2 regions of the Planococcus antarcticus DSM 14505 genome follow, and region 1 is predicted to be linked to the other one. Evidence: riboswitches for the same ligand, from Rfam matches in the RefSeq annotation. Region 1 holds a riboswitch; the other holds the start of a gene.

What was found. A riboswitch is a leader RNA that binds a small molecule or an ion and turns the genes downstream of it on or off. The one in region 1 is predicted to bind FMN.
Region 2: it holds a riboswitch for FMN, as region 1 does, so the genes downstream of both, BBH88_RS15785 (hypothetical protein) here and BBH88_RS11350 (ECF transporter S component) in region 1, are expected to answer to the same signal.

Annotation. Positions count from the first base shown of each region.
Region 1 covers NZ_CP016534.2:2,246,260-2,262,258, forward strand. Annotated here, with positions in the region: gene BBH88_RS11295 (lysophospholipid acyltransferase family protein) at 1-370, opposite strand, end outside; gene cmk ((d)CMP kinase) at 372-1,046, opposite strand; gene prsW (glutamic-type intramembrane protease PrsW) at 1,289-1,978, opposite strand; gene BBH88_RS11310 (asparaginase) at 2,066-3,034, opposite strand; gene BBH88_RS11315 (YpdA family putative bacillithiol disulfide reductase) at 3,458-4,426, opposite strand; gene BBH88_RS11320 (metallophosphoesterase) at 4,493-5,254, opposite strand; gene BBH88_RS11325 (CBS domain-containing protein) at 5,320-5,952, opposite strand; gene BBH88_RS11330 (LysM peptidoglycan-binding domain-containing protein) at 6,022-6,807, opposite strand; gene BBH88_RS11335 (RecQ family ATP-dependent DNA helicase) at 6,887-8,317, opposite strand; gene BBH88_RS11340 (YpbB family protein) at 8,314-9,336, opposite strand; gene BBH88_RS11345 (ferredoxin) at 9,443-9,694, shown strand; gene BBH88_RS11350 (ECF transporter S component) at 9,743-10,324, opposite strand; FMN riboswitch at 10,469-10,601, opposite strand; gene BBH88_RS11355 (hypothetical protein) at 10,678-11,871, opposite strand; gene sigX (RNA polymerase sigma factor SigX) at 11,861-12,394, opposite strand; gene BBH88_RS11365 (ATP-binding protein) at 12,441-14,222, opposite strand; gene BBH88_RS11370 (response regulator transcription factor) at 14,215-14,931, opposite strand; gene ccsB (c-type cytochrome biogenesis protein CcsB) at 15,179-15,999, opposite strand, start outside.
Region 2 covers NZ_CP016534.2:3,205,492-3,221,490, forward strand. Annotated here, with positions in the region: gene BBH88_RS15710 (organic hydroperoxide resistance protein) at 1-209, opposite strand, end outside; gene BBH88_RS15715 (YtvA family blue-light photoreceptor) at 277-1,119, opposite strand; gene BBH88_RS15720 (type 1 glutamine amidotransferase domain-containing protein) at 1,225-1,929, shown strand; gene BBH88_RS15725 (hypothetical protein) at 1,984-2,187, shown strand; gene BBH88_RS15730 (S1C family serine protease) at 2,264-3,457, opposite strand; gene BBH88_RS15735 (peptidylprolyl isomerase) at 3,472-4,338, opposite strand; gene BBH88_RS15740 (sensor histidine kinase) at 4,468-5,871, opposite strand; gene BBH88_RS15745 (response regulator transcription factor) at 5,852-6,532, opposite strand; gene BBH88_RS15750 (YcjF family protein) at 6,637-7,650, opposite strand; gene BBH88_RS15755 (LTA synthase family protein) at 7,716-9,536, opposite strand; gene BBH88_RS15760 (flavodoxin family protein) at 9,841-10,464, shown strand; gene BBH88_RS15765 (histidine phosphatase family protein) at 10,515-11,045, opposite strand; gene ribH (6,7-dimethyl-8-ribityllumazine synthase) at 11,219-11,683, opposite strand; partial or broken gene ribB (3,4-dihydroxy-2-butanone-4-phosphate synthase) at 11,723-12,328, opposite strand; gene ribE (riboflavin synthase) at 12,346-12,975, opposite strand; gene BBH88_RS15785 (hypothetical protein) at 12,960-13,250, opposite strand; FMN riboswitch at 13,313-13,483, opposite strand; gene BBH88_RS18965 (CHY zinc finger protein) at 13,882-14,205, shown strand; gene BBH88_RS15795 (GNAT family N-acetyltransferase) at 14,314-14,802, opposite strand; gene BBH88_RS15800 (metallophosphoesterase) at 15,159-15,983, opposite strand.

The sequences.
Region 1 (15,999 bases):
CTTTTTTTAATACGCCGTCTGTAGAACGTGTTCCTTCAGGAAACAGCCCTACAACTTCTCCGCTTTTTAAAATCTTCAGCGCAGTGCGCAAAGCCTCGCGGTCGCTCATCCCACGCTTTACGGGAAAAGCGTTTACTTTAGGCAACAATGGCCCAAGAATAGGTGCTTTGAACAGCTCTTCTTTAGCCATAAAATGAACAGTTCTTGGAGCTGTCATTCCCACAACCGGAGGATCAAGTGCATGGATATGGTTGGAGCACAGAAGAATGCCCCCTTCTTTCGGAAAGTTTTCAGCTCCGATTACTTCAAAGCGATATAAAGGGCTTAATACTGTTTTCACAAGTCCTTTGCCAAATGCGTATAAATTCACTTTACAGCAACCTTTCTTCAGCAAGTTTTAGTATTTCTTGTGCCGCCTGAGCAATTGTTAAATCAGTAGTATCAATGAAAATTGCGTCATCTGCTTGGCGTAGCGGGGAGACTATGCGTTCGCTGTCCATCTTATCTCGTTTCGCGATTTCAGCTTGAAGCTCCTCGAGCGGCGTCAAGATATTCCTTTTTTTATTTTCCTCAAACCTTCTTCTTGCCCGCTCCTCGACGGATGCTGACATGAACACTTTTAGTGCAGCTTCGGGCAGGACATGGGTTCCAATATCCCGTCCATCCATGACTACTCCGCGCCCATCAGCTAATTGCTGTTGCAGCTCGACCATACGTTGTCTCACTTGTTCATGCGCGGCCATCTCTGATACTGCCTTTGTGACATGCTGCGAACGAATCGCTTCTGTGACATCTTTTTTATCAAGAAAAACCAACTGACCGTCTCCTGAAGGCTGCAAATCAATTTCTGTTTTCGATAATAATTGGCCAGCTTCATCATTACTGGCCATATTGATTCCTTCTGTTAAAGCTTTCAATGTGATTGCTCGGTACATAGCGCCGGTATCGATATAGATGTAGCTCAGCTTTTCCGCTACGATTTTCGCTATCGTACTTTTTCCCGCAGCTGCTGGTCCATCGATTGCTATTTGTATCGGTTTCGTCAAAATAGTCACCTCATCATATGTATTCATCATATTTTAACATAAGAAAAGCGCAAGTGCCCTTGTAGATTCGACGGTCATAAGATGCTCTTGTGAAGCCGTTTTTTCTGTCGCATGGCCAGAGTAGCTTACGACTCTAGGAACCGGACGCTGGAGACTGGACACTGTTCGAAAAGCAAAAAGCTATACTTTTTTAAACAAAAAAAAGTCTTTATGCATAAGACTTTTTTCTTTAAATATTCATTTCATTCACTTGAATCCACTAATGGATTGTGATCATGATAATGCGTCAGGGAAAGTTGATGGGCCTGCTTTACTTTCCGAAGACCGAACCACCAAAGGAACAGCATGAAAGGAATGGCTCCATACATAATATTATCGTATAAATATAAACTTGAGTTATAAGCAAAGTGAAGAATCACTGAGCTTGCAATTGCCCAGCCAATCCAACGCCAGCGCTTACTGCTGTTGCTGAACTTTGCCTTGCCGAAATAGTAGCCCATGACTACGCCAAACAAAGCGTGGCTTGATACTGGCAGGAAGGCACGTAAGAATGCGGTCTGCAGTCCAAACTCTAACAAATACAAAATATTCTCGACTGTCGCAAACCCTAAAGAGACACTGGCACCATAAAGGATACCATCATATGGATCTTCAAAGTCGACATGACGATAGACCGCAATCAACAACACCAGCCATTTGAAAAATTCTTCCACAACACTGGAAAAGAGTATGTTTTGTGCAAAGTTATTGCTAAAGACGCCTTCAGCATCGAATACATATTGGACAAAAAGAATTGGGAAAGTCAGAGCAGCTCCGTATAAAAAACTTTGGAACAACAGCCTTGAAGGTTCACCTGCAAATTGGTCGCGTAAATACAAGTAACTGAAAAGTGCTAAGCTCGGGGCAATTGCTACAGTTAATAGAATGATCATATGCCTACCCCTTTGTTTGTATTACAGTTAGTGTAGCATGTTTATCTGCGTTATTTTCAGCTTTCCTGAACCCTCTCAGGCGATTTTTTACCTGTCAAAAGCATCTACTTGTATGGCCTCATTGGCAGATAATAAAACCGATAGTTTAATGCGTGCTTTTTTGCTGTCATAGTCACTGCCGAGAATGACACCGCGAGTCAACAAGTCGTGCGCGCTGCCTGGGTAACTGTAAGCTGGATATGTATTGCCTTCTTCAGCACTAGTCGTCAAAACGACTGGGATTCCTTGTCTTATTGCATGATCGACCGACTCTACCATATGAGGAGATACTTGTCCTCTGCCTGCCGCTTCTAGGACAATCCCTTTGCAAGGGCCGGAAACCAGCATATCAATCAAATAACCATCCTGTCCCGAATGACATTTGATAATATCCACTCGTGGCAATGGCCCATTGACCGTGTGTACTTCATGCATCACTGGCTTTTGGTAGACCCGCACTGTGTCATTATCAATAATGCCAAGATAGCCATGCCCAAATGAATCGAAGCCTTGCAGATTGCTAGAATGCACTTTTTTGACGTATTTCGCACTGTAAATTCTTTCGTTAAAGACGACGACTGCTCCTATCCCCCTCAAACTATGATCTACTGCTACATAAATCGAATTACGCAGATTGGAATAGACATCGGTTCCGACTTCCTCAGGGGAACGTTGTGAGCCTGTAATGACCACTGTTCGGTCATCGTCAATTGTTAGGTCCAGAAAATAGGCAGTTTCTTCTAAAGTATCTGTGCCGTGCGTCACAACAATGCCCTCGACTTCCGGGTCCTGCAGTTCCTGAAGAATCGCTTCTTTAACCGTCAGCATTTGTTCGAAGCCGATATGCATGCTTGGCAATTGGAAAACATCAATTACTTTCACTTCAATTTCTTCCGGAAGCTGGCAGAGCTCAGCTAGTTCTTTCCCCGAGATAGCGCCCGATTTCAATAACCCATTAGAAATTTCTCTACTGGCAATTGTTCCGCCTGTAGTGATCAGTGATACTTTCTTCTTCATAATCAAACTCCCTTTCCTGTTCCGGGTTTTCCGCATTTCATTTCAAAACAAAAAAAAGAAAGCACAATCAAGATGTGCTGAGCTTATAGACAACAAAAATTCATGATATTCAAAAAATGAATACTCATTTTATCGTGTTTATACTGGATTCTGCGCTCCGGATCCTTGATTGACGTGATTATCCGGCTTGTCGGGGTACTTTTTATTGGGAAACGGATTAGCATGCTGCTCCCTTTGATTAGAGCCGCATGCGCCCAACCGGACGGGCCACGAAGACTCCTGTGGGATCAGTAACCTCGCAGGAACCTCGGTGGCGAGGAGGCTGAAGCCTGAGCCCATGGAAAGCGAAGTGACCGGACCGGCTGGGGTTAAATATACACCGCTATTCTTTTTCGTTAGACTTTGTCTAAAGTCTGAGCACAATCAAGATGTGCTTTCTTTTTTTGCAATGGCTTCTGCAATTTGCTGTCCATGAAAGCGCCCATTTTCAATAAAGATTTCATTGGCATTATTGCCTGCTGCAATAACTCCCGCAACATATAGATTATCCACTTCGGTCTCCATCGATTTTTCCTCGAAAAATGGCCGTCCAGAAAGCGGATCGATGGAAATGCCCATTGATTGTAAAAACTGATGGTCTGGATGATAGCCGATCATCGCAAATACAAACTGATTAGGAATCGTTTCTTTTTGATCATTGACTGTCAGCTCTACACTACTGTCCGTAATCTTGTCGACCATCGAATCAAACAACATCGTGATTTCTCCTTTTCTCACCAAGCCATCAAATTCCGGCAATATCCATGGTTTGATGCTCTTAGAATAGCTTGTTCCATGGTAGGACACCGTCACACGGCTTCCTGCCTTATGCAAAGCGAGCGCAGCGTCAACAGCAGAATTTTTGCCGCCGATGACTAATACATCCTGGTCGAAATAAGGATGACCTTCCTTGAAATAATGCATCACCTTCGACAGATTGGCTCCTTCCACTTCGAGCGTGTTGGGCTGGTCGTAATAACCTGTTGCTGCAATTACATACTTAGCCTGGTACCGGCCTTTTGACGTAGTTACTGTAAACAGACCGTCCTTTTCTACTCTCTCCACTGTTTCGAAGGGACGCACTTCGATTCCGCTCCGTTTGACAACTTCGCGGTAATAGACCAGAGCTTGGTTGCGCTTTGGCTTGCGCTCTTCTATGATGAATGGTACATCACCAATCGACAGTTTTTCACTGGTGCTGAAAAAGGTTTGATGCGTCGGGTAATTAAAAATCGCATTGACGACATTGCCTTTTTCGATCACTAAAGGATGGAGGCCGAGTTTCTTTAATTCGATGGCAGCCGATAAACCACAAGGACCACCTCCAATAATTATTGCATCTACATATTCCATTTCAAAACATCTCCTGTATTTGATCCTCAACTAAGCATAATGGATGGATCTATGTTATGACAAATTTCATCTGACCACTTTGGTTTTCGGACGAATGGTCAATACATGATATTCCGCCTGAGCACCAAGTCGTAAATGCAAAGTCGTAGTGCCAAAGCCGTTGCTGATCAGTTCAATTTGTTCCTTTTTCACTTTCATTGAACCTTTTTTAAATAATCCAAATGGTCCGATTCGAATTTGCCCACCATGTGTATGTCCAGCAAGCAGCAAATCTGCTGAAAATACTCCTTTTATTTTCCAAAAATCAAAAGGAGTATGGGAGACAAATAACACTGTATCATGGTCTTTTACGTCTTTAAAAGCATTTCCAAAACCATCTGGCTTATAAGCAAAATGGTCAAGACCGACCAGCTTCAGCTGTTCATTGCCAAACAGCGGCACTGACTGATCATCCAATACAATTACACCAGACTGGTCGAAAATTTTTCTGAGAGATGTCTCATCCACTTCACGGTCATTATTGCCCCACACAAAATAGACCGGTGCATGAGCCATCAATCTTTTGACGTTTTCCGCTACTCGCTCGAGCGGCACTCCTTTTTCCACCAAATCGCCTCCGATTATGACGATATCAACAGGAAAATCGATCAAGTCGGCTTGAATAACTCTTCTGTGAACATCGGCTATAAATAGAAGCTTAAATGGTTCAAACGGCTTGTCTGCAGGCAGTTCAATCGTTTTTTGAACAAGTTTTTCTGAATGGGCGTTTCGTACCATAAAAAGAAGCAGCACTGCAGCTGCCATAACTAAACGAATTATATGTTTCATGTAGGGCTTCCTTCCAAAAGAAGAAAAAAACATAAGCCAGGCTTATGCTTTTTCATCTTGTTCTGCTATTTATCTTCCGCGATATCCAAAACACGGAAGCCAGATTTTTCTAACTCTTTCACAAAACGATCGACATTGTCCTTCTTTTTAATTTTCAAGACAATGCGGCGAACCATTTTATTGGTTTCGTCAAAAGTAACCAAGGAAATGACGGATTCCTTGTATTTTTCAATAATTTCCCCCAGCCGGCCAATTCGGCCTTCTGACTCCACTGATGTGAACGTGATACGGTAGCCTGGCTGATTCATTCCAAAAGCACTCTGCAATTGGTTGACAATATCAAATCGAGTTACAATTCCTAAAAACTGGTGGTTTTCAACAACTGCAATAATCGGGAAATCATTTAGTTCAACCAATGCTTTTTCATAAACGTCATCAATATTTAAATAAATTTTCTCATTCACCATCACGTCGCTGATCTTAGTCGAATTAACAAAGTCTTCATTCGATTTTCCAGAATAGAAAAATGCTCGGTATGCATGGTACCAAGTAAAGATCCCTTTGTATTCCGTTCCTTCAACCACCGGTAATGCATCAATCGAGTGCTTTTCAAGCAAGTCAAAACCAACTTGTACAGAATCTTCCATTTTAACTGTAAAACATTTTTCTCTTTTAACCATCGCACTTTTAACAAACATCTGCTCGCCCCACTTTCTGATTTCTTACTGTTATTCCCTGTCTCTCCACTCACTAATCAACAAAATCGGCTATGGCAAAATCAAGGATTGTCCTGGACTGATGCTATTTGAACTCAAGCCGTTTGCCTGTTTGATTTTTTCAACAGCTGCTGCCGCTCCTGCTGCTCCGTAGTTATTAACTGCAATGCGGTAGAGCGTTTCACTGGATTGTACGACATATGTTTTACCAGAGGCGCTCGATGCTTCCTCTTTTTTCTCAGCTTCAGCTTTTGCTTTTGCTTCTTTTTTGGACTGTGCATCCGCCACTGCCTGAGCTTCTGCTTTGGCTTCTGCTTTGGCTTCTGCTTCAGCTTTTTCCTGTGCTTGCGCTGCAGCAGCATCAGCTTCGGCATCAGCTTCGGCATCGACTTTTGCTTTTGCTTCGGCTTTTGCGACAGCATCAGCTTCCGCTTGTTCAGCTGCTTCTTTTTCTGCAGCAACTTTGTCTTTTTTAGCCTGTTCTTCTTCTGCAGCTACTTTGTCTTTTTTGACTTGTTCTTGTTGTTCTTTTTCTTCGTCAGCCACAGCAACAGAAGTGCTCGATGGCTGGGAATTCATCTCGAAACTCACTTCGTTTTCTGCGGGTTTGGCTGTCAACGAATCGTCGGGTTCAAATAAGAAAGCTACATAAATCAGCAAAGAAACCGGTATTAATATGAAAATAAAAAATAACGTAGGCATCAGGAGACTTTTGCTTTTTTTAGCCTTAGGCTTTTGTGCCTGTCTCTGAGCTGCTCTGGACAACGCCGAATTTTTGTCCGCCGATACTTCCTGTCGATTCTTTTCAATCGACTCATGATAACTATAATTCCCCATACATGACTACCCCTATCTGTACTAATATCTCTATTATGACGAAAAAAGGCTCATTTGTAAATGACAGTTAATGAGATTGTTATATGGGTAATATTACATGCAAACGCTCTTGCCACTCAAGTGTTATCTGCTTTTCTTTTGAGTGCATAAAAGCTTCAAAAACGTCATAATCAATCCCATCGTTAGCACAACAGTTTTCAGGTTTGTCTACAAGCTGCTGATCAAAGCATTGAATAATATAACTGCGAAGACATCCTTCGAGTCCAATTAATTCACGAATTTTTAATACTTGTAGTCTTTTACCATTCCTTAAAAGCTCCATCTGCTTAATGACGCCTTCCATAGGCAATTGTGTCATCCAGTAAGCAACTACTCGAAACGCCGTCTCTCTTACGATTCCTTGCTCAATGATATGCGTTGCAGCAACGCCGTAACGGTATACTGCCTCTATTTCATGTTGTGTCGGCAAATCATCCATCACCAAGCTTTCGAGCAGCGCCTCATCGCCTTGTGCATACAACAGCGTAGCCAAAGACGGTTCACCATCCCGTCCTGCTCTGCCTACTTCTTGGACATAGCCTTCTATGGAAGTCGGCAATTGAAAGTGGATGACGTGACGAATATTCGGAATATGCACACCCATACCAAAGGCATTTGTTGAACAAATCCATTGCAATTCTCCATTCTGAAATTGTTGCTGGACAAAGACACGGTCCTGGTGCTCCATTCCACCATGATAAAATGCTGCTGAAATTCCTTGCTCCGTTAAAAGCATAGAGAGTTCCTGGGACTTTTTTCTTGTACCCGCATAAATAATTCCAGGACCACTGAATTTTCGAATAAATCCTTTTATAAACTCAATTTTATCTCGACTGTCATCAAATTTCTTTAGATCAAAAACAATATTTTTTCTATCCATAGGATGGCTATAAACATAAGGCTCCTTCAGCGCAAGGTATTTTTTTATTTCTTCAGTAACCTTATCTGTTGCAGTCGCAGTCAATGCCAACACCTGAGGGAAGTTCAAAACAGGCAAAACCTCAGAAATCCGAAGGTAATCCGGCCTGAAATCAAATCCCCATTGAGAAATGCAATGTGCTTCATCAGCAACTAGCAAAGATATTTTTATCTGTTGCAGTTTTTTTTTGACAAAAGGCTGGACGAGCATTTCCGGAGAAATAAAAATATACTTATAAGAACTGAGTGTATTCCAAATTTTCTCTTTATCTTCCGGCTTTAGAAATGAGTTGATCGCGACAACCGACTTCTCGCCCATTTTTTTTAATTGAGCCACTTGATCCTGCATCAATGACAACAAGGGAGAAACGATCAAAATACTATCCGGCAAAACTTTCGCTGGCAGCTGATAGCAGATTGATTTCCCCATTCCAGTCGGCAGCAGCGCAATGACATCTTCACCAGCCAATACCTGTTCGATGATTTCCCGCTGTCCTGGGCGAAACGAAGAAAATCCGTAGGCAGAATACAGTAATTTTTCTAAATTCATCATTGGTCCTCCCTAATCGACAGAGCCATTCGGATTTGAAAATAACTGGCTTCCGGCAGTTGCTCTTTTATTTCCCGCAGTCTTTTTGTGTCTCTCCGCCGGCTTTCAGCAATAATCGCCTCGTAAAGAGCCGAATTTAAAAAAGGCGTGTAGTTGAAATATGGATCGTTCATTGCCAGTTCCACAAAATGATCCTCGATGGTACTGGTCTTTAGTTGGCGAAGCGAAGCAATCTGTTCGAGTGAAAATCCTTTGTCGAATAATTTTTCTGTGCGCTGGGCTGTTTCTGTCAAAGAGGATTCCTGGATGATGCCTTCCATTAGACCTAAGAGCATCGGTGGTTTAGACTGTTCTATTATTGCCATCCAGCCGTGCAAGGCTTCTACAACCATTAATTGAACATCCAAGAGCGACAAGTTTTTCGAATCTGCAATTTGCTGCCATGTTAATCCGCTCAACCCAGATCCTGTTAAACGTTCCATAATGATCATTTTATGGGTTTCAGAAACCTCAGTATCGGTTAATGTACTTAAAAGCTCTTCTTTAAAGGCTTGTGCTACCGCCAAATCGCGAAACCCAATCCGCTTTAAATATTTTTTCACCCAACTCTGTATTTCTTCATTACCGACAATGGGATCAAAGATTTTTTCCTGCTGGCTGATATGAGAAAAAGTTTGAACAATTAGTGACAAGCGGTTAAAAAAAAGATTTTCGTTACCACGGTATTTCCAGCCATTCAGCGATGAAGCAGCAATGTCTAAATCAATCGCTTTTTGGGACAATTCGAGCACTTGTTCATTGACCACTAGATAGCTTTGTGAAAATAAGTGTCGAACCGCTTGATCATAGGCTTTCTTATCCAATTTCGGTAGCACGCCAAAATAAGGATACAAGCTGAAATAGCCAATATCCTGTATAGTTTGTCCAGACTTCTTTCCTTTAATCAAATGATATGGAGAAGAGATAGTCCGCTGCCGGTTGACGGCCTTCATAATGGCCAAAATGAGTTCGGTGAATAACAAGCTTGTGCCCCCTAGCGGTTTTGGGTTGAAAAAATACTCAAACACCTTTAGAATAAATACGATAGCCTAACTGAACTTGTTCGGAGATAAAGGAGAGGAAAACATTATGGCTAAGTATACCATTGTCGACAAGGATACTTGCATCGCTTGTGGTGCTTGTGGTGCAGCTGCACCTGATATTTACGATTACGATGACGAAGGAATCGCTTTTGTTATTTTAGATAATAACATGGGAACAGAACAAGTTCCAGATGAACTCGAAGAAGACATGGAAGATGCATTTGAAGGCTGTCCAACAGATTCCATCAAAGTTGCAGACACATCTTTTGAAGGCGATCCTTTAAAATACGAAGACTGATCCAAATAAAAAAGGCGTTCGGCAGTGATAAACTGCCGAACGTCTTTTTTATGATAAATAATAGGAACGCTGCTTTTCGATCCACGTGTGCATACTGCTGAACATTAGCAGCACGACTGCAGTCAAGAGCAGGCCTTTGATTAAGTTAAACGGTAAAATTCCCAGAACGATGGTTCCGAATAACACACTGCCTGTCTCAGCTGGCATGTTAAGGAAATAAGTGTACATCGGCAGAAACACCAAGTAATTTAAAATACTCATGCCGATTGCCATAGTCAATGTTCCAAAAGCCAATCCAAAAATCATCCCTTTTTTAGTTGCTACTTTGTGGTAGATGAAATAAACTGGCAAAATAAACAACAGGCTTGTCACAAAATTAGCCATATGGCCAACCGGAACTCCTGTAGGACTTCCTGCAAAAAGCCAATCCAGTACATTCTTAAAGAATGCCACTAAAATCCCTGCTACTGGACCCATCGTAATCGCCGCAATCAATGCAGGTACATCACTAAAATCCACTTTCAAAAAAGCTGGTAAAGCTGGCAGTGGAAAGTTGAAAAGCATCAATATAAACGAAATACTGCTTAACATCCCAATAACGATCATCGTTTGCAGCTTCTTGTTCTTCATATTCCTCTCTCCTTGTCGTGATTCACCAGAAGAAAGGCTTGGACTCGCATTTACATATAAAAACCCTTAAGCACCAAGTACTTAAGGGAGAAAAGGCACACTTAAAAAGCGTTGCGTTTACATGTAAACGACAAACGTCCGCACCTTCACCTTCTCCCATCCAGACTATACTGTCGGCTTTGGAGTTACACCAAATCCTGCGTTTTACGGCTCGCGGGCTTATGAACAGAGTTCAATTACCGCCGGTAGGGACTTGCACCCTGCCCCGAAGATGAATCGATATTTTGTTATAGCCTAATCGTAGTATAAAAAAGAAGCGTTGTAAACAAATTTGTTTACAACGCTTCTTTTCCTCATTCCAAAGACCACTCTAGCAAGTTAGGTGCTACTGGAACTGGCAGTGGCTGGCTGAAGTCAAATCCGTTCCAACTCTCAGGCTGTAGCCCTATGACTTCCACTTTCTTCCCAAACGTATCAGCGGTCAACGCAAAACTTTCTATCATTCGAATCGTTTCCAAAGTGTCCAGCGAATTCAGATCAAGTGCATCCTCAAATTCAACTTGTACAAGGTCTTGCGTCTCAGAAACTTGATAATCCACATTTTTCGGGACTGTTGGCCCGTAAAAATCGCTCGGGCTTTCAGTAAGTCCCCCTATGGCTTCACTCGCTGAAGTGAGCGGCATATCGTACCCAGGAACAAGATAAACATCTCCATTTGAAGAAGTGAATGAATAATAGGCAATGTCTTCCTGAGCCGGAATAATCGGCTCAACAGGACCGATTTCAGAAAACCCAGCGGCTGAACCATCTTCATTGGCCACTTCAATTTCTGACACGTCTGAAAATGTCTCTGAAAGAGTATTGAAATAAACTCCAATACTGGCAGAAGCCATATCGTATTGGTGATCCTGAGGCAGCATGTGGCGAATGCCTTGCGCCGTTTTCTCCAAAGTTCCAACATACGGATGGTACTCATCAAAACCTAGCTGTGTTTCATCGATTTCGTCTGCGTATTCCTTATACAGATCAAGCGATGATGGAGTTTTATCTCCAAATGCAGCTTCTACCTGATCACTTGGAATCAGAAAGGAGACCGGTACAACAACTGCATTTTCTGTCAACCCGATGGTCATCAATGTCTGATTGCCGATAGTTTCATCGTAAACTGCCGTTCTTACTGGTTCTTCTACTTGTGCTATCGAGAACTGGCCCGACTCTCCAGTTCCGGATTCTTCAGCATCAGGCAGACTTTCCAACTCTTCGTTCTCTTGATCCTCAGTTGTTGCAGTTGATTCTGTGCTTGAATCTGATTGATTTTGAGTGGTATCAATGCCAAGTTGACTAATGATGGAGGCAACCAATATTCCAACTGTAATAAATGCCAATGCAGCTACCAACAATGGCAGCCACTTTTTGGGACGTTTTTGGACTTTTTGTTTCTTGGCCAAGCGATTGTAAACTTCTTCTTTAGGCCGATTATCTTTGATTGCGGGGAAATCCTTTAACAAATCTTCGATGGATTCATCGGTCCATTTGTTATTCGGCATTTTCATCTCCCCCTTCCTTCGCTTTTAATTTTTCACGCAAGGCTTTGATTGCGCGATGCTGTGTCGTTTTCACTTTTCCTTCTGTCCAACCTAAAACATCTGCAGTTTCTGCTATCGATAAGTCCTGAAAAAAACGCATGATGATAACCATTTTTTGGTCTCCTGTGCAGGTATCCAATGTCTTATACAAAAGAACTTTGTCTTCATTCAATAATGAGACTTCTTCAGGAATTCGCTCCGACGAAACCAATTGTTGTGTTTCCCAATCAAAATACTCCATCGAATGCTTTTTGCGTACCGCCATTTTTCGAAAATGATCGATTGCCACATTTTTGGCAATCGAAAAAAGCCATGTTTTTTCAGAGCTTTTTCCTTCAAAACGATCATAAGCCCGAAAAACACGAATATATACTTCATGCATCAAATCTTCCGACAAATGCCTGTTTTTTACTAGATAAATTAAAAACTGAAAAACATCCTGGTGATATTCTTCGTACAGCCGATGAAAAACGGAGTCATTCAATATACTCCCCCCGTTCTTAGGATTAGTCGTCTTTGTCTTTGTAAAGTTACATATTCTTTAAAGGCAGCAAAAAGACAAATGAAGTACCTTGTCCAATGATGCTCTCTGCATAAATTTTGCCTTCATGCGCTTTAATGATATTGCTGGCAATTGCCAGGCCAAGACCTGTTCCGCCTTTGCCGAGTGTTCTTGCCTTATCTGCTTTGTAGAATCGTTCGAAAACAAATTCCAGATCTTTTTCTGAAATTCCTACTCCATTATCGTTGATTGAAATCTTTGCGTACTCCTGTTGTTGTTCGACACGCACCACCACTTGCCCTTCTCTAGGCGTATGTCGAATTGCATTATCTATTAAATTGGTCATAACTTGTTCTATCCGATCCTGATCAATTTGACTGGCCGCCCAATCATCAACAGTCGTTTCAAACGACAGTTGAACACCATTTTCTTTAGCGATTTGCGCAAATTTAAGAGTCATCCGCTCAATGGAGTTATTCAATTGGACAATTTCCTTGTAAAGACGCATGTGACCCGATTCCATCCGTGCTAGGTTCAATAAGTCTGTGACCAGTCGGCCCATCCGCAGTGATTCTTCATAGATAATTTTTGTCATTTCGCGACGTTCTTTTTCTGTCGCTCCAACATCATCCAAAATCGCTTCGCTATAGCCCTGGAGCATCGCAATTGGAGTTCGCAATTCATGAGACACATTAGCGATAAAATCTTCTCTCAGTTTCTCTAGACGATGCTGCTCCGTCATATTGTGCAAAACGGCAACAGCACCCCGGATCGATTCTCCGCTATATAAGGGGCTGAAGTTGATGGCATAATAAGCCCCTTCGATTTCCAGCTCATCTACAATCTCTTCTTCAAAACCCAGAACGTGGTCAAGCATGTGGAGCATTTCTGCAGGCAGCGGTTGGGCTTCAGTAGAGCCATTTTTAAAGACCCATTTCTGCAATAATTTCTCTGCTGGCGGATTGCTCAATAGGATAGTTTTGTCCTGATTGAAGGTGATTACAACGTCGGCCATCGATGTTAGTATGCTTGATAATTGTTCTTTTTCCTGATTGATCACTTCGACATGATGCTTTAATTGACGACCCATTTGATTGAAGGCTGTAGCCAATTGACCAATTTCATCACTGGAAGTTGCTCTAACTTTTGTATCGAAATTACCTTTTGCCAATTCAAATGCACCTTCGCGCATTTTCCGGAGCGGCGACGTAATTCGCGATGATAAAAAGAATGCAAAGAAAGTAGTCAATAAAAGTGCAATAAATGCCGAAAGGAATACAATATTAGTTGTTCGCTCCGCTGTACGATCCATCACTTCCAATGATTGGTAGATAAATACAACACCATGCTGTTCTTCACCTGTCTGCAGCGGACTAGCTAGGACAATATAAGACTCTAGACGATTCTGTTCTGTTAATGATGGCAGCAGCATTTCTTTCATCACTGTTTCGCTTGTTTCAAACACCTTTTGAAACGAAGGTTCGTTTAATATTTTTTCACGTGTTTCAGTTCCATTTATTCCGTCATGAATATAATAATTGCTGTCAAAGGGCTCTTCAGCAATGACCGCATTGGTCTCAGTTCCTATAACATCCTCGATAATTTCTAGTGAACTGGCCACTTCATCATGGTCATTGAAAATATTTGCGATCATATTCGCTTCGCTGTTCAATGTTTCTTCCACTGTTTCGCTATGATAGTTTCCAAGAAACTCCAAAAGCAAAACTGTCACAATAAAAAGGACAAAGGAAACGAGAAGCAGGATCGTAATCCAAAGCTTCCCGACGACACTATTCCATATTCTATTCATTGCCGACCTCAAACTTGTAGCCTACGCCCCATACAGTGACAATCATCTTCGCTGCCGATTCCGAAACGCGGTTCAATTTTTCACGCAAGCGCTTGACGTGTGTGTCGACTGTTCTTAAGTCACCGAAAAAGTCATAATGCCAAACTTCTTTCAGCAAATGCTCTCGGTCAAAAACTTTATCCGGTGCTTTCGCTAAAAAGTATAATAACTCATATTCTTTTGGTGTTAAGTTCACTTCTACACCGTCAGCAGTGACGCGATGTGCGTCGTGATCAATGGTCAGATGGGGAAATACTACCAGGTCTTTTGAGACGGTCGAATTGGAGATGGGAGAATAAGCCGATGATCGCCGCAAAATTGCTTTGACACGCAGCACCACTTCTCTCGGACTGAACGGTTTGACGATATAATCATCTGCTCCAGATTCAAACCCTTCCACGCGGTCGGCTTCTTCTCCTTTGGCGGTAAGCATGATGATCGGAGTCATTTTCGTTTCACGCAATTCGGTAGCCACTTCGACACCATTTTTTTCGGGCATCATCAAATCTAGCAAGATGCAGTGATAATCTTTTTCCATCGCCATCTCTAGTGCCTGAACGCCATCTTCAGCTTCTTCCACCAAGTAGCCTTCACGCTCTAGGTACATTTTCAGCAATCGCCGGATCCGTTCCTCATCATCTACTACTAAAATCGTAATCTCTTCAGACATGCTAACCCCTCCAACTTTCTTATATCTTCTATATATGTCTCATTGTACCGATAACCCTGTCAAAAATAAAGAAAAGCGTAAGCGGCTAGGTCAGGATGCCAAACTAAGTGTGTGACATCCTGTCAGCTGACCCGCATCTAGACCATACCTTCGATGATCTAAGTCACTCGGGCAAAGTGGTTTACAAGCATTGAATCTGGACAATAAACAAAAAGGCCTTTTCCGGTACCGGAAAAGGCCTTTTTGTTTATGCGTAAGAATGCAACCCGGCGATTATTAAGTTAACAACGACCAGATTAAACATAATGATTACAAAGCCGACAACTGCCAGCCATGCGGATTTTTCACCTTGCCATCCTTTGCCTAAACGTAAATGCAGGTATGCAGCATAGAATAACCAAGTAATCAATGCCCATACTTCTTTCGGGTCCCAGCCCCAGAAACGGGACCAGGCAATTTGTGCCCAGATCATAGCGAAAATCAATGCACCTAATGTAAAGATCGGGAAGCCGATAATAATCGCACGATAACCAATTTCATCCATCAACTGCAAATTGACATTTTTAACGAATGGTTTCAATATTGCTGCAATGCGCTTTCTAGAAACCAAACGAATCAACCAATAAAGAACCGTTCCGACAATTACGGACCATAAAACGGTTGTCAGTTTTCCGGCATTGACGATTGCAGGTGTTTCGATAAGAGGCGTCATCGCTTCGTCCGTTAAAGCAACATACTCATTCATCCCAAAAATAGGAGGCATTGTATAAGTGATGGCAGCTTCTTTATCTTCTTTATCTACATAAGTAAACTCTGCCTCGTAGCCTGTTGCGGAAAAGAATGTGCTGACTGCTACAAACCCGAGAACTAGTACCAAAGAATACATAATTGCTTCTAACCAAAAACGCTGTTTGGATTTTTTGGTTAGATCTATTACTTTCAATAAATAAATCAAGCCTGCAGCTGCACTAATAGCTAGGATTCCTTCTGCAATAACTACAGTACTGACGTGAATTGCCAACCAGTTTGTCTGAAGAGCCGGAATAAGCGGGCTAACTTCACTCGGGA
Region 2 (15,999 bases), 960 kb from region 1:
TTTTCTCTTTTGATGATTAAGTTTAATGCTCCATCGAAGCAAGCAGAATAGCCTGCCGCAAATAATTGTTCAGGATTTGTGCCTTCTCCTCCGGGACCTCCCAATTCTTTTGGCGATACCAATTGAAAATCCAATAGATTGTCTTCGGAAATGACTCTTCCTTCACGGCCACCAGTGGCTGTGACAGATGTTGTAAATAATGCTGACATTTTTCCAACCTCTTTCCTGAATTGTATTTGAGAACAGTTAAAACTTACCTCTTTTGCCAATCCAGAGTCAACTTATATGATTTCCGCCGTCTGCATTTTGTGCAATAAAATTCAGCGCTCTTTCAATTGTCGAAAAAGTGACCACGCGGCTATCGCGATCTGAATCAGTGACAAACTGCTGCGCTGCGGCTGGAGAAATACCTGTGACATAAAGTTTACTTCCCATAATTCGAAGCGCTTCATAAATTTGTGTAAACCAATAAAGTGGTGATTTTTCATTCCAGGTTAATCCGGTAATGTCGATGATTGCATGTTCAATGTGATGCTCCTGCGCATACTCACAAATTTTCGCTTTTAAGGTTTCAAAGCGCTGAAAGTTCATTGTACCGACCAGTGCAACAGTCGCTACATTTTCCTGTATAGACAAAATAGGCAGCATTAGTTTTTCAATTTCATCTTCGTTTGCCATAATGGCCTGTTGCTGAGAGCGCTCCAGCGTAATGTCTGTCTGAGTACCGATAAAATACAGGTTGCCCTCTATATGGACAGGCTCTATGACTAAGCGATTCCAGAATGGAGAGTCGTCTTTGCGGTAATTCTGTACAGTCACGATGACTTTTTCTTCATTAGCAATGGCTTTTTTCATTTTTTCAATATCTTCTTTTGCTGTTCCAGGTCCTTGCAAAAAACGGCAATTGCGCCCAACTACTTCTCCTCGTGTATATCCAGTCATCTCAATAAAGGTTTTATTTGTGTAGATAATCGGATTGTCCGGCTGTGCCGGATCAGTTACAATAGTGCCCACTTTGCTACCATCAATCATAGCTTCAAGCAATGCCGCCTGGGTTTCCCGGGATAACTCCTTCAAACGTTTCACCTCGCCTTTCGTTTCTTTTACTAAATGTAGCATAATCTTCAACTCTTATCCAAGTTCTCTTCGACCGCCACGTTTCAGGATTTTTCATACAGGGTAAGTGAAGAAACAAGGACTTTTTAATAGTAGGAGGAAGATACGATGGCAAAAGTATTAGCGGTATTATCGAGTGGCTATGCAGATGAAAAAAATAACTATGTCACTGGCTGGTGGGCGGAAGAACTGTTCGCACCTGCTCTAGAACTAGAAAAAGAAGGGCATATTGTTGGATTGGCATCCATTGATGGAGGCAAACCCATCGTCGACCCAGTGAGCCTCAGCAAAGACTATGATCCAACTGGCATTTATAAAAAACAATATGATTCAGGCATGGCAGATAAAACGACACCGATCGTCGACGTCAAAGCTAGTGAATACGATGCTATCATGATTGTCGGCGGACACGGTGCCATGTTTGATTTGGCACACAACGAAGATCTGCATGCTGTGATTAATATCGTCTATGAGACGGGCGGCATCGTTTCAGCTGTTTGCCACGGACCAGCACCTCTAGTATACACAAAAACCAAAGAAGGTCATGGCCTACTTGATGGCCTTAAAGTCACCGGCTACCCGAATGACAGTGAACCAAAAGAAGTAATGGATTTGTTGCCCTTCAGCCTCGAAGATGAATTGAAAAAAGTTGCGGACTACCATGAAGAAAAAGACCAGGACGCCTATGTTGTCTGGGGCAGCAAGCAAATTCTTACAGGGCGGGACCCACAGTCTTCACAACTGTTTGGCCGTGAATTAGCACAGAAGTTATCTCAGCGTGAGTTGCAGACGGAAGAAAATTTTCAGGATTGAACCTACTCTTAATGGGGTAAAGACAATTAATAGGCAGTTCGAGGAGGCATTCAAATGAGCAATAATGAAAAAGAAGATTACATGAAAGAGACAGAAGAGGAGGCAAAGCGTCGTCCACCTGAAGAAAAAGAAGGGATACAGGAGCCTAGAACCACAGGCTACAAACCTTTACAACTGGGCATCATCATCTTTGTTATTCTAGTTCTCATCCTTGTCGGCTTTGGAATTGGAACGGATTGGTTTGGAGTTTCCAACTAAGTTTTCTCTCGTGTAAATTAGCTTGAAATCTCAATATAAAAAAGGCTTCCTGACTAACAGGAAGCCTTTTTCTTTGTTAACTATTTTCTGTCAATGTCAGCTCAAAATTCTGAAGTTCGCCATTTCTAAAGGCTTTTACTTTCACTACGTCGCTGACTTTCGTTTCATTGTACAGATGTTGGCGAAGATCCAGCACGGAATTAACCGGATTTCCATCCAATTCGACAATGACATCATATGCTTCTATTCCTGCTGCCGCCGCTCCTGAACCTTCAACTACCGATTCAATGACAATGCCACCTTCGACTTCTGTTGGCAAATTCAATTGACTGCTGCGGTATTGTGCTGGAACTTCAGCTAAATCCACAATGGCAACGCCCATCGACGGCCGTTCTACAGCTCCTTCAGTTTCCAAGTCTGCGATAATTGGTATCGCTGTATTAACAGGTATCGCCAGTCCGATGCCTTCTACAGCATTCTGGGCGATTTTCATGGAATTGATGCCGATCAGTTGCCCTTCAGCATTGATCAAAGCACCGCCGCTGTTCCCTGGGCTGATCGCAGCATCGGTTTGAAGAACCTCTGACTGCCAGTCTTCTGTACCATCTTGGTTTATATCAATTGGTACTAACCGTTCAGTTCCTGAAATAACACCGGTAGTCACCGATCCGGAAAATTGAAGTCCTAATGGGTTACCAATAGCAATAACCGGTTCACCAGCCTGTAATACGGAAGAATCTCCAAATTCAGCTACTGCTTTAATGCTTTCACCAGGAACTTTCAAAACTGCTAAGTCGGTCCAAACATCTGTACCCAGCACCTCAGCATCAAGTTCAGTTCCATCTGACAAAGTAACCATTACATCTTCTGCACCTTCAACCACATGATTATTGGTGACGATATACGCAATGTCCCCATCTTTTTTATAAATGACCCCTGATCCTACGCCTGCTTCCTGTGATTCTTTACCTTCACCGGTTTGCGAAGCAAAAGGATTTTGCTGTGCCACCTGCAAATTGGAAACACCGACTACGGCGTCAGTGGTTTCTTCAACAACTTTTGTCACATCTGAAGTGACAACTGTGGAAGCGGTCTGCAAGCCGCTGACTGACTCACTGGTTGACGTTGATTCAGTGCTGCCGAGCTCTGCATCGGTCATGCCTGGAAGAACTACTCCCACTAATAATGCCCCTGCGATCAACCCTGTAAAACTTGAAGCAAAGTAACCTTTTTTGTTCTTTTTCGGTTCGTTTGAATTATAATAACCCATGTTTATTTCCTCCTCTATTCTGTCAAGCTATTATCGATGTTGTATGAATCGGTTTTCTCTACTAACCATTCTGCATATTTAGTATTCAGTGCTTCATCAAACAAAGTTTCCTTGATCTGTTCCTTGCTGTCTTCCAAATTTGCTTCAGCTTCAGCGGGTTTTCCGGTTACTTGTATGATATGGAAGCCGTAATCTGTTTCTACAGGATCGCTGATTTCATCGATTTCCATACCGAATGCAGCTTCTTCAAATTCTGCTGCCATTTCCCCTGCTCCGAATGCTCCCAGTACCCCGCCGCTATCGGCATTCGCAGTATCTGTTGAATATTCAGCTGCTAGTTCCGCAAAGTCGCCGCCATTCTCTAGCTTCGCCTTGACTTTATCTGCCTCTTCCTGAGTAGCTACGAGTATATGGCTTGCTTCGACTTTGGAAGGCTGTTCGAAAGACTCTTTATTTTCTTCAAAATACGTGCCGATCTGCTCATCGGTTATTTCAATATCCGGTCCAATGATTTTTTCAACCTTCAAGTAAACTTCCATTTCCTCTTCCAGATCCGCTATCGACATGCCACTGGCTGCAAGGGCCTGTTCAAGTGCTTTCGCTCCACCGTAGCTTTCTTCGTAAACTGCCATTTCTGCATCGAGCTCTTTCTGAGTTACCTTGATGTCAGCATTAGCTGCCTCCTGATTGACCACTTCGTTAGAAATCAGAGTATCAAGTGTCGCCGCTCCAGCGGAAGCCACCATTTTTTCATACAAAGCATCTTTCGTTATTTCGGTGTCTCCCACCGAAGCTACTGACTCGTCCCCTGAAAATGCAACCATCATAAAAATAGCGGTTGCCGCTATTACGCCGCTTCCGATGTATAAAAGTTTTTTCATATTTTTTTCCTCTTTTCCTAAGTCGATATACATAGCTTAACAAGCAATTATGAATAAACTATGACTAGAGTTTTAACAAAAATAAAAAGTTTTGAATATAAAAAATGACCTGGGATTGTTTCTCCCAGGTCATTTTTTATGGGGCAGGCGGATAATGAATTTCGTACCTTTCCCTTTTTCACTTTCTACATGGACTTCTCCATTGTGCAATGTTACCAGTTGCTTGACGATTGATAAACCCAGCCCGAATTGGCCGCTTCCCCGCGATAAATCCGCTTTGTAAAACCGGCGCCAGACCATATCGATTTCCTCTACGTCAATTCCCGCTCCGTCATCTCCCACTACAAGCGACATATAATCAGCTTCAGAATGAGAGGTCAAGGAGATGGTCCCATTCTCAGTAAATTGAATAGCATTCTTGACAACATTCATGAGTATTTGAATCAAACGGTCCATATCTCCATAAATGATATCGCCCGGACTTGTATTGATGACGATCGTATCGCCTTTCTCCTTCGCCTGCAGATCAAGCTGTTCCTGTATAATCTCCAGAAGCTCATCCGCTTCGATTTCTTCCTTCGTCAAGACGACCTGATTGGATCTGATTTTCTCATAGTCCAGATTTTCATTGACTAAGCGCATCAGCCGCTTAGTTTCCTCACTCGCCAGACGAATGCCTTTTTCACGTTGCCCTTCTTCAATCATATTGTTTCGGAGCCCTTCAATGATACCGGCGATTGTCGTCAAAGGCGTCCGCATTTCATGTGAGACATCCGCCATAAACTGGCGTCTGCGGTTTTCAAGCCGGTCAATTTCTTCGTTCGATTGCTGAAGTTTAGCAGCCATCTTATTGAAGTCGTGCGCTAAGTCACCAAATTCATCGAAATTCGATTCTGGCAGATTGACATCATAATGACCTTCGCTGATCATGGAAGTCGCATTTCGCATCCGCTGAATTCGGCTGACATGCATTTTCGACAACCACAAGCTGAACAGCAATGCGATCGCCAAAGCAATCAGCATGGTCGTAATCAGCGTTTTATTCAGCTCGGCAATCATTTCACTGATGCCACTGACAGGAGAGGCAAGCAGGACTCCACCTGCCAATTGGTTATTTTCGAAATAGGGCATGGCCACAAACGTCACTGTAAACTCGAATCGCTCGACATCCCTATTGACGACAAGCGTCTCTCCTCGTTCAATGACCGTCCATTCCTCTTGTGTCAGTTCAACAGGCGGGAAAGAACCAGAGACCGGATACAAAATTCGGCTTTGCTGATCAAAGACGATAAAACTGATATTCTGTGCTTCGAGAATCGAGACATACGCCTGAAGATTGTTTCCTGGACGTGGACGTTCAAGCTCCTCAATAATCTGTTCACCGTAGTTCTCCAACTCTTCCGCTTTTTCATTGTAGGCAAAATCATCCACGTATCGGACGAATAAAATACTCAGTATCAAAAAAGCAATCAGCAAAATACTCAAATGGCTGGCAATCAACTGATAGAAATACTTAATTCGTGTGTTCTTCAAATTTGTAGCCAACTCCCCATACCGTATGGAATAGTATGTCCCCGCCATTTATTTTTTTCCGAAGGCGCTTGATGTGAACATCTACCGTCCGCTCGTCGCCATAAAACTGGTAGCCCCACACCTGTTCCAATAATTGTTCCCGGCTAAACACCTGCTTCGGATGCTGCAAGAAGAACACCAGCAGGTCGAATTCTTTGGGTGTCAGGCTGTCGACCTCTTGCCCATCTTTCAAGACATCACGCGTTTCCTTGTTGACGGTAAAGTGAATGGTTTGAATAAGATCAGACACAGGTTCCACTTTCTGAGTCCGCCGGGTGACCGCTTTAATGCGTGCCATTAAGGTTAAAGGGCTGAATGGTTTTGTGACATAATCATCGGCGCCCATTTCAAAGCCAATGACCTGGTCCGATTCGCTGTCCTTCGCAGTCAGCATGATAATGGGAACCGCGCTTCCTTCTTCACGGATTTTGCGGCATAATGCGATACCTTCCATCCCCGGAAGCATCCAGTCCAGAATCAGTAAATCGTATACGCCATCTTTGTATTTTTGATAGCCTTCCAACCCATCGGCTGCAAAATCCCCATCAATTCCTTCTTTTGAAAAGAACAGCTCCAGCATGGAACTGACACTCGGGTTATCCTCCACTACCAATATTTTCATCCCGCACCTCCGTCTAACTTTCTTCTAAAGGTAAATGACAAATCCGAAAGACGCAAGCAAATTGAAAACCGCCCTTCTGCATAAGAAAGGCGGTTCGACAATTATTACGCTTTTTTCTCGCGCTTTTTCAGCTTTTCAAATAAGTCGCCGATCATATCATAATCAATGGCGATATTGTTTTCGTAAGCATATTTCACACCATAGCCAAGTGCCAATGTCATGGATGAAGCAACAGTTCCACCGATGATGGACCCTGCTCCTGGAATGAATTTTAATGCTTGACGATAAATGGTATGGCCGATCGTTTGCGTTGCAGTGATGACAATCATATCTTTCGCCGCTTTTTTAGTTAACGGTTTGTCATAAAGATTCGATAATTTGATAATCAAACCAACTTGCAGCGTTGTCAATGGCAGCACGTCAGAACCTGGGATAGGTGATGCACCGATGACACCGGCTGATACACCGGCACCGATAATCCAGCGTGTAGCAGCAGCAGATTTTTTCTTCATACTTTTAGCGAAGAGCAGGTCCTTGCCCTTCTTTTCGAGCAAAAAAAGGATTTCCTTCTTTAAGGTTTCCAAATTTTCTTCTGTTTTCGAAGAAATCGGAATAACTTTGTATTTGTTTCCCGTGTGCTCTTGGACAAATTGGACGATGGACGGAATGTTTTCCGCAGCGTCAATTTTATTCAAAACTATTAGAATGTCTTTATTGTGTTTTTCGATTTCATTGAACTTTCCTTTTTCACTTTCAGAAAATACCGTGCCTGCCGCATTCAGGAAAAACAGCACAACATCGGATTTCTGAACAAACTCTAAGGTTTTTTTAGGATTTTCATCGTTTGGATCATTTAATCCTGGCGTATCCATAAATTTGATATTTTCCAGTCCACGGATATTATAAGGATCCACGCTAACCGTTTCTCCTGGCATCGGATTGGTGCTGGCAATATCCTCTCCAATAATTTTATTGACAGTGGAAGATTTGCCGGCGTTCACTTCGCCGATCAAGGAAATCAGCAATTCCTGATCCAGTGCATCGTTGACTTTTTTCATTTCATTTTCGAACATCTTGTCCATCGCTTTCATGACTTCTTTTTCAAATTCTTTTACCATTGAGCGTCTTCCTCCTCATCTCTAGCTTACTATCTATTATAGTGGTTTCTCTTTGCCTGAGGAAATTATTCATCGATATAGTCTTTCAATAAAGCGTCTGCATAGTTCATCAGTGTTTCAGTATCATCAATATGTTTTTTGGCATCACTGTTTTTCCTGCGTTCATCCATAGTTTTTAAATCATACAGAACTTCCGGTAATTTTGCTCCGGGTGCTTTATAAAATTGTTCAGATTGAATGTAAGACCCGCCTGGCAAATAATAGCGCATGCCCAGCAAATTCTTTTTGTATTGGAACAGGTTATGACCCATCATCGGCTCGTCATGTTCGACTCCAAGCAAGGTCAGCAGCGTTGGCATGATATCTGTCTGGCCTCCAAGACGCGCCATTTCAGTTCCTTCAAAAAGATTTCCACCCGCAAAAATTAGCGGAATGGTGTATTGGTCCTTCAGCGAATATTCATGTCCCAAGAAGTCGCTTAATAACAGTTGATCTTCCTCAGTTACCAACGTGCCGTGCATGCCCGAATGGTCACCAAAAATAGCGATGAGGGATTCATCGTAAATCCCTTGATCTTTTAGTTCTTGAATGAACAAGCCGATCTGTTCATCTGCATAGCGGATTGATTGTAGATAGTTTCCGACGTACATGTCTTCATATTCGGCAGGCAAATTTAGATACTGCATAGCTTCCGGCATTTCGAATGGGGTATGGCTGGTGACAGTGACAATATTGGCGTAGATGCGCTCATAGGTTTCAAGCTGTCGAGGCAATTCATTCGCTGCAAAGTCAAACAAAATTTCGTCCGCTGGCCCAAAACCAACCTGCTTGACGTTCGGAATATCAGCAATCGAGAATATCTCTTCGTAGCCAAGAACCGGATAAAGAACGTCGCGGTTCCAAAATGTCACATCATCCGCGTGGTAAGTGGCAGAACCATAGCCTTTCTCCTTCAATATCCGTGCCAATGATGGAGCCTCTTTCCCCGAAAGACTATTCGCTGTAGCAATCATACCTTGCGAATACAGCCCTGTATTGGCAATCCATTCGGCATCAGAAGTTGTACCGGCTCCCACCTGCTGAAAAACATTCGGAAAATAAGCACTTTCGCTCAACAGCTGATTGAGGTTTGGCGTGATTTCCTGACCATTCAGGGAACGCCCGATGACGAAATTCTGGAGAGACTCTACTTGAATGATGAAAAGATGGCGGTTTTCTGCAATTCCGAAGCTTTCCTGTTCACTAGCTTTCACATACTTATTGCCTTTGAGCTCCTCCAACTCTTTTGCCGACAATTTGCTTGAAGAGGCATGTGCAGTTTCAGTCGAGCGGTTATACAATTGAACCAGTTGGGACTGCAAAAATCCATTTTCTTTCGCAAAATAGGAAACATCGATGATGGGCTGCTGGAGAGCGTAAGCGACCGTTATTGTACATACCGCGGCCATGCTGACCGCAACGTACTTCATTGCAGCTAGTCTCACTGGCTGTTTCCAGCGGCGTGCAAGGAATACCAGCAAAATGGCATCCACAAAAAAAAGAAAGTCCCACGGAGTTCCCAGCATCGTAATCGTATTGCTGACAGAACCAGACTGCGCAAGTTGCTGCAAGTCATAATAAGAAGGAATTGTAGAATAATAGCGAATATAAAGTGTGACTACGAAAAAGATGACGGAAGTGAGCAAGTTGAAAATCCAGACTGCTCGCCACAGATTTTTTTTAGCAACCAGTAAAACAACCGATAGCAAGAAAGCCCACACCGGAAATTCAATCAATGCAATATGCAAAATTGATTTCGCGTCAAAAACAAGCATGCGAAAAGCACTTACTTTAATTAATAAGAAGAGAAAGATCCACGTATAAGGCAGCGCGTCTGCTTTTTTCATCCAGAACACCTCTTTTCTACAGACGAATATATTAAAACAGATGTTGCATAGATTTATTTTAAAAGGGAATAGAGAATTATAATAGGTTGAATTAAAACGAATCAGAAGTGGACATATACTTTCCGATGGTTTTCTATAGATGCTTATTCCAAAATTCAACTGCGATTGCCACAGTAGACCTGCAGAAGAAAGAACGGAATACTTCTGTTTGGATTGACGTCTCCCGCCTCCACGCTTTAAGCAGAGCAGGAAGCTGACGTATTAACTCAACTTATATAACCTGATTATCAGAAGGAGCGATACAATGCAAACATTAAAAGCAATTTTTCTTAACACTTCATTAAAAAGTTCAACAGAACCTTCTCATACCGAAGGATTCATCCATGATGTGCGAGTTCATTTTAATCAACTAGGCGTGGAATCTGAAATTATTCGTTTGGCAGATTACAACATAGCATACGGTGTTCAGGACGATATGGGTGAAGGAGACGAGTGGCCGCAAATTCTTGAAAAGGTATTGGCTGCAGATATTCTTATTATCGGCACCCCTATCTGGCTCGGGGAAAAAAGTTCACTGGCTACACAAGCTATCGAGCGTCTGTACGGCAGTAGCAGCGTAACCAATGATAAAGGACAAGCCATTTTCTATAATAAGGTCGGGGGTGTTGCCATCACAGGTAACGAAGACGGAGCCAAGCATTCGGCTGCTTCTATTCTGTATGGTCTTTCCCATATCGGTTTCGTCATTCCACCGAACGTTGATGCCTATTGGGTTGGTGAAGCAGGACCCGGCGACTCCTATATGGATGCAGGACGGGACAATAAATTTACCAAATCAGCTATTCAACGACTTGCCTATAACACTTATCATTTAGCCGGTATGCTTAAAAATAATCCGATACCAGATTCCGGAAATACACTTGAATAATAAGGACCAATCGGCCGGCAGCAAATCAGCTGCTGGCCTTTTTTAGTAACTCAGCTCCACACACGCTTTACAGAGGCATCGCCGCTTTTTATTTCCACTTCATAGACATCCGGATTGGTTAGCTTTTGCCACTCCGAAAAGCCATAGCTCGCATCGATCTGTTTCAGTAGCAATCCCAATAAGTTTCCGTGAGTCACCGCTGCGGTTCTGTCTTCCATTTCGTTCAATATTTCCATTGCGCGGTCAGTTGCTTCTTTTCCAGATTCGCCTCCAGCGAACTTCAAATCCGCATCATCAAACGACTCCTCCAGCTTTTCCATCCAGTCCGGTAAATCTTCAGAACTTAATACACGTTCAGCCAATCGATCATCAATTCTAATCGGCAAACCCAGACAGTCTGCTGCCGGTTCGATGGATTGGATGGCGCGTGTCAGTGGACTAGAGATAAAATGAATCACCTGGCGTTTTTGCAGAAATTCCGCCAAGTCTTTTGCCTGCTTTTTTCCCATTTCAGTCAATTCTGCATCGGGCGCCTGCCCGGTCGCCTGACAATGTCTAATCAGAAAAATCGTTTTGTTCATAATTTCCCACCTTAATTCGATTTTATCTCTTAATGTACAAGTTAGAACAGTTTCTATTCTATATTCACCTTATTCGTAATTTGGCGGACCCAATGTAGTTATACACCACATTCCCCTAAATCCATTTTTTTAACCTTGAAAAAACTCCTGAGCAAAAGCCCAGGAGCTGACTATTATAATTTTTTCATGAGATTTGCCATCTCAATAGCACCGGCTGCTGATTCCCAGCCTTTGTTGCCTGCTTTTGTTCCTGCACGCTCGATCGCCTGTTCAATCGAATCCGTCGTTAAGACTCCAAAAATGACCGGAATATTTGCTTGGTCACTGGCTCTTGATACACCTTTTGCAACTTCGCTGCAGACATAATCGAAATGAGGCGTAGCGCCTCTGATGACAGTCCCTAACGTGATGACTGCATCGTAGTTTCCGCTCATCGCCATTTTTTTTGCTACAAGCGGAATCTCAAAAGCTCCCGGAACCCAAGCAATTGAGACATCGTCCGCTCCAACTCCATGGCGCTTTAACGCGTCTTCCGCGCCGCCTAGCAATTTACTTGTGATAAATTCATTAAAGCGTCCGACAACTATGCCGATCCGCAGTCCTTCACCGTTTAAATATCCTTCAAAATGAACCGTCATGCAATTCCATCTCCTCTAGTCGATTAGTAAGCCGTCATATTTTGACTTTTCTTGCTGATACGATACCAAGTCTTTAATTGTGAGAATGCCAAGTCCTAGCCGTTCCGCCACTTTCAGCAAATCATCTACGCGTGCCATTGTGCCGTCGGGATTCATAATCTCGCATATAACCCCAGCTGGAGGCGATCCTGCAAGCTTGGCCAAATCTACAGCTGCTTCGGTGTGCCCTGTCCGGTCAAGTACGCCGCCATCTTTTGCAATCAACGGGAAAATATGACCAGGACGTTTAAAGTCTGTTGCTTTCGCATCCGGGTTCACTAAACTGGTGATTGTATGGGAGCGTTCAAAAGCACTGATTCCAGTAGTTGTGTCTTTATGGTCAACACTGATTGTGAAAGCAGTGCCAAATTCATCCGTGTTGTCATCAGTCATGAGACCAATCTGCAAATTTCGTGCGATTGACTGGGCAATCGGTACACAAATTAACCCTCTTCCTTCAGTCGCCATCAAATTGACGATTTCAGGTGAAGCAAACTCAGCTAAAGCGATAAAATCGCCTTCGTTTTCCCTGTCTTCATCATCAATGACGATAATAGCTTTGCCATTTTTTAAGTCTTCAACGGCTTTTTCTACAGTGTAGAACATCTCTACTGCGCCTCCCTTTAAAATCCGTTTTCTGCCAGCCAGCTTCTGCTGAGTTTCGGTTCTGCTGTTTGAATACGTTCGGTATACTTCGCCAATAAATCACATTCGATATTGACTTTGTCGCCAATGCCTTTTTCTCCTAATAGCGAATCTTCCTGCGTAGTCGGAATAAGCGAAATGGTCACCGTATTATGGCCAAGCGCAAAAATCGTCAGCGAAGTACCATCGACTGCGATGGAGCCTTTTAGCATCACGTACTTCATCAGCCGAGGTTCAAGTTCAATTGTTTTGGTCACAGCGTTTGCTTCTTTTTTTGTTGAACGGATCATGCCAACGCCATCGATATGGCCACTGACAAAATGACCGCCGAAACGCCCGTTGGCGGGCATCGCGCGTTCCAAATTCACTCGTGCTCCTGCTTTTAATCCGATCATTGTCGAGGACTTGACCGTTTCCGGAATGACATCAACTGTGAACGTATGAGAGTTGAATGTCGAGACAGTCAAACAAACTCCGTTAATGGAGATGCTGTCTCCACGCTTGATGTCTTCTAAGATCAGGGCACAAGAGATGGTCAACTCCATCGCCTGCGGTTTAGCGCGGACTGAAGCAACGTGTCCAACTTCTTCGACTATGCCTGTAAACATTTTTTCACACTCCTCCATTCCAGTCGTGAGAATAGATTTAATTGAGTTCGTACGGGTAATTGGGTATTTTCCACCACGGGGCGTATGGGTGGTGAGGAAAAGAACATTCTGAAGGTTATTCTGTGCATGTGCCCTACTTCTTTATCAAGATTGCCGATTGCTCGGCAGTTTTTAGTACCTTGAAAAAGCTCTTTTTCCACGGAGGAAAGGAGCCGGATTAAAGATGGTCGCCTTGCGACTTTAGGGACTGGTCCCTCGTAAGGTTTTTTGGTCATACAAATTCCTCCTTTCAATTCTAACTCATTGAAAAGAAGAGGCACATAACGAAGCCGATCTCTACATTCTTCTCCCATCCAGACTGTAACTGTCGGTGCCGGAATTTCACCAGCTCCACCGTTTAGAAGCGCATTGCATAGAGGCCTATGCCTGCCTTCATCCAACCGGGTCACGGACTTACAGTTTCCTGCTCACCGCCGGTAAGGAATTTCACCTTGCCCCGAAGAATTAGATTCGTAGTTTCGTCCCTTTCATAGTAGCATAGAAAGAAAGCAAACCATATAAGTTGAGCTATATAAGTTGAACTTAAGAATCATCATATTGTAAACTGCGTCGGCCGATTTGGGTAAAGCACAGACGATTGCTCCTGCGCAAGCTCGTCGCAAATGAGGTCCCGGGAATGCCTGGTCCGTTTTCTGGCAGGAGCCCAGCCCATGGACACGCCGCCGCTAAGAGAGCCACTTCACTTAATAAGAACTACTATTTCTTCGCTAACTTACAGATATCGAGCAACGCGACTGAGGAGGCTTGGCGCTCGTCCGCGACAAGCGCAGCTGGTTTGCGGAATACCTGCTACGAAGGTTTATTAATTCACCTTATATCGTTTCGTTTCAGAAAAGGAGATTTGTTATGCCCCATCATCAAGTAGTAAAAGGCATCGGGGTTGATGTCGAAACACGCTGTGCTCACTATCATTCACCTATCGATCGGATTGCCATTAAATTTTTCTGCTGCCAAGAATACTTTCCGTGTTTCGAATGCCATGAAGCCATCGGATGCGGCAAACAAAAGGTTTGGCCAAAAGAACGGTTCCAAGAAAAGGCAGTTTTATGTGGGACTTGCGGATATGAACTGTCTGTCGTTGAATATTTAGCCTGCGCATCCATTTGTCCGAGTTGTTCTTCATCGTTCAATCCCGGCTGCAGCATACACAGGCATCTTTATTTCGAATAAAAAAATTTCAATCAATGCAGGATTCCCCTTCTCCTGATTGAAGCAGGAGACTTACTGACTGTAATAGCCGAATAAACGAAATAAAGCCATGTGAGAGAATGATTACTCTCACATGGCTTTATTAATAGGCAGTGACATTACATATTGCTCACCTTTCGAGCGCATGATTCGCCGGCCTGTGTCTTTAAATCCGGCTTTTTGATACAAGCGCTGCGCGGGTATATTCCGGGCATTAACCCCGAGAACCACTTCATCGAAATCTGGAAACTCCATTTCCAAGAATTCCGGCAGCGCATAGATAGATCCTGTCGCGATTCCTCTTCCCTGATATTTGGGATTCACGGAAAACCCTCTTAACAGCAAAGCTCTGGGGTTATCTGAATGTTTCTTCCGATCTTCCGATTCATCCAGTTCGAAAAAACCCGCATCCTCACCTCTTGCTTTGATGATAATAAAATGTTTTAGCGGATCTTTAGCATCTTTTTCGATGATTTCTTTAGGCAACCGCGTGAACTCTAGTTGGTTTGATGGCAAATCGTAATCGATTGACCCTTTTGAGGAGTAACGATGCAATGTAACTTCTCTTTTCTTAATCAAGCTATAACAACCTCCTTATTTACTTTCGCTGTCTACAGCAACTATTATGTGTTGACCTTAAAAATCATCCTTTTATACACCGCTTTGGATAGAGCAAGACGATTACTCCTGCGCAAGCTCTTCTCCAGTACGGAGTCAGGATTTCCCTTTGATCCCGCTGACTCCCGCTATGGGCTTATCCCATGGACGCACTAGCACTGATTTAGTCGATTGAAAATAAAAAACGTAAAATCTCGCTACTATCTTACGTTAGATCACTTGATAAGAGTCGTTAGATCAACTTGTATAGCTACCAAATCTAATGACAAGTAGATGGATGCATAGGAGTCACCAATTCTATACTCTATGCGACTGTCTTACTCTTTTTCCAGTGTTACCACGACAACTTCGGGCAGATTAAAAATACGGACAGGAAACGTACTATTACCAAGCCCTCGGCTGACGACCATTTCCGTTTGATCTTTTTCGAAGATTCCCTCTGTTACTTTTGGAAACCACCCTTGTCCTGGAGCAATCAAACCGCCAAGTCCGGGAATGCGAATTTGGCCGCCGTGAGCATGTCCGGAAAAGACGACATCTACTTCTTCTTCGGCATAAACGGATAGATACTCCGGACGATGAGCCAGCAGCAGCGTGAAGTCATCTGTCAGCTGTGCATGTTCAAGGCTGTTCTGCGTAGCTTCGTCCTCATGTATATCAGGAACCATCAAAGGATCGTCAATTCCTGCAACCTGGATTGTTGCCCCTGCTTTTTCCCATTCTACCGACTCATCTGCCAAGACCACAACACCCCGTTCACGTAATGCAGATGCAATTTCTGCAACCTGATTGGAAGCCACTTCATGGTTTCCAGTAACATAATAAACACTACTCATCTCTACAAGCGCGTCGACCAGCACCAAGCTCGCACCCAGGTCATAACGGTTGCTGTCAACAAGATCCCCCGTCAAAAAGATAGCATCGGGACCAGCCGCTTCGACCTTTTCTATCAACGACGATTGATTTCTTCCAAACGTGGCATTATGTAAATCCGATACTTGAACAATTCTTGTCCCGTCAAAAGCTTCCGGCAGCTTCTCAGAAGTTACCGTATATTCAGTGGTTTGCACCCACTTATTACTGATCCAAATTCCACTCCATATCAATAGCACTATCAGAATAAATACTGTAAGTTTCTTCATGAAAAGTAACCTCTAT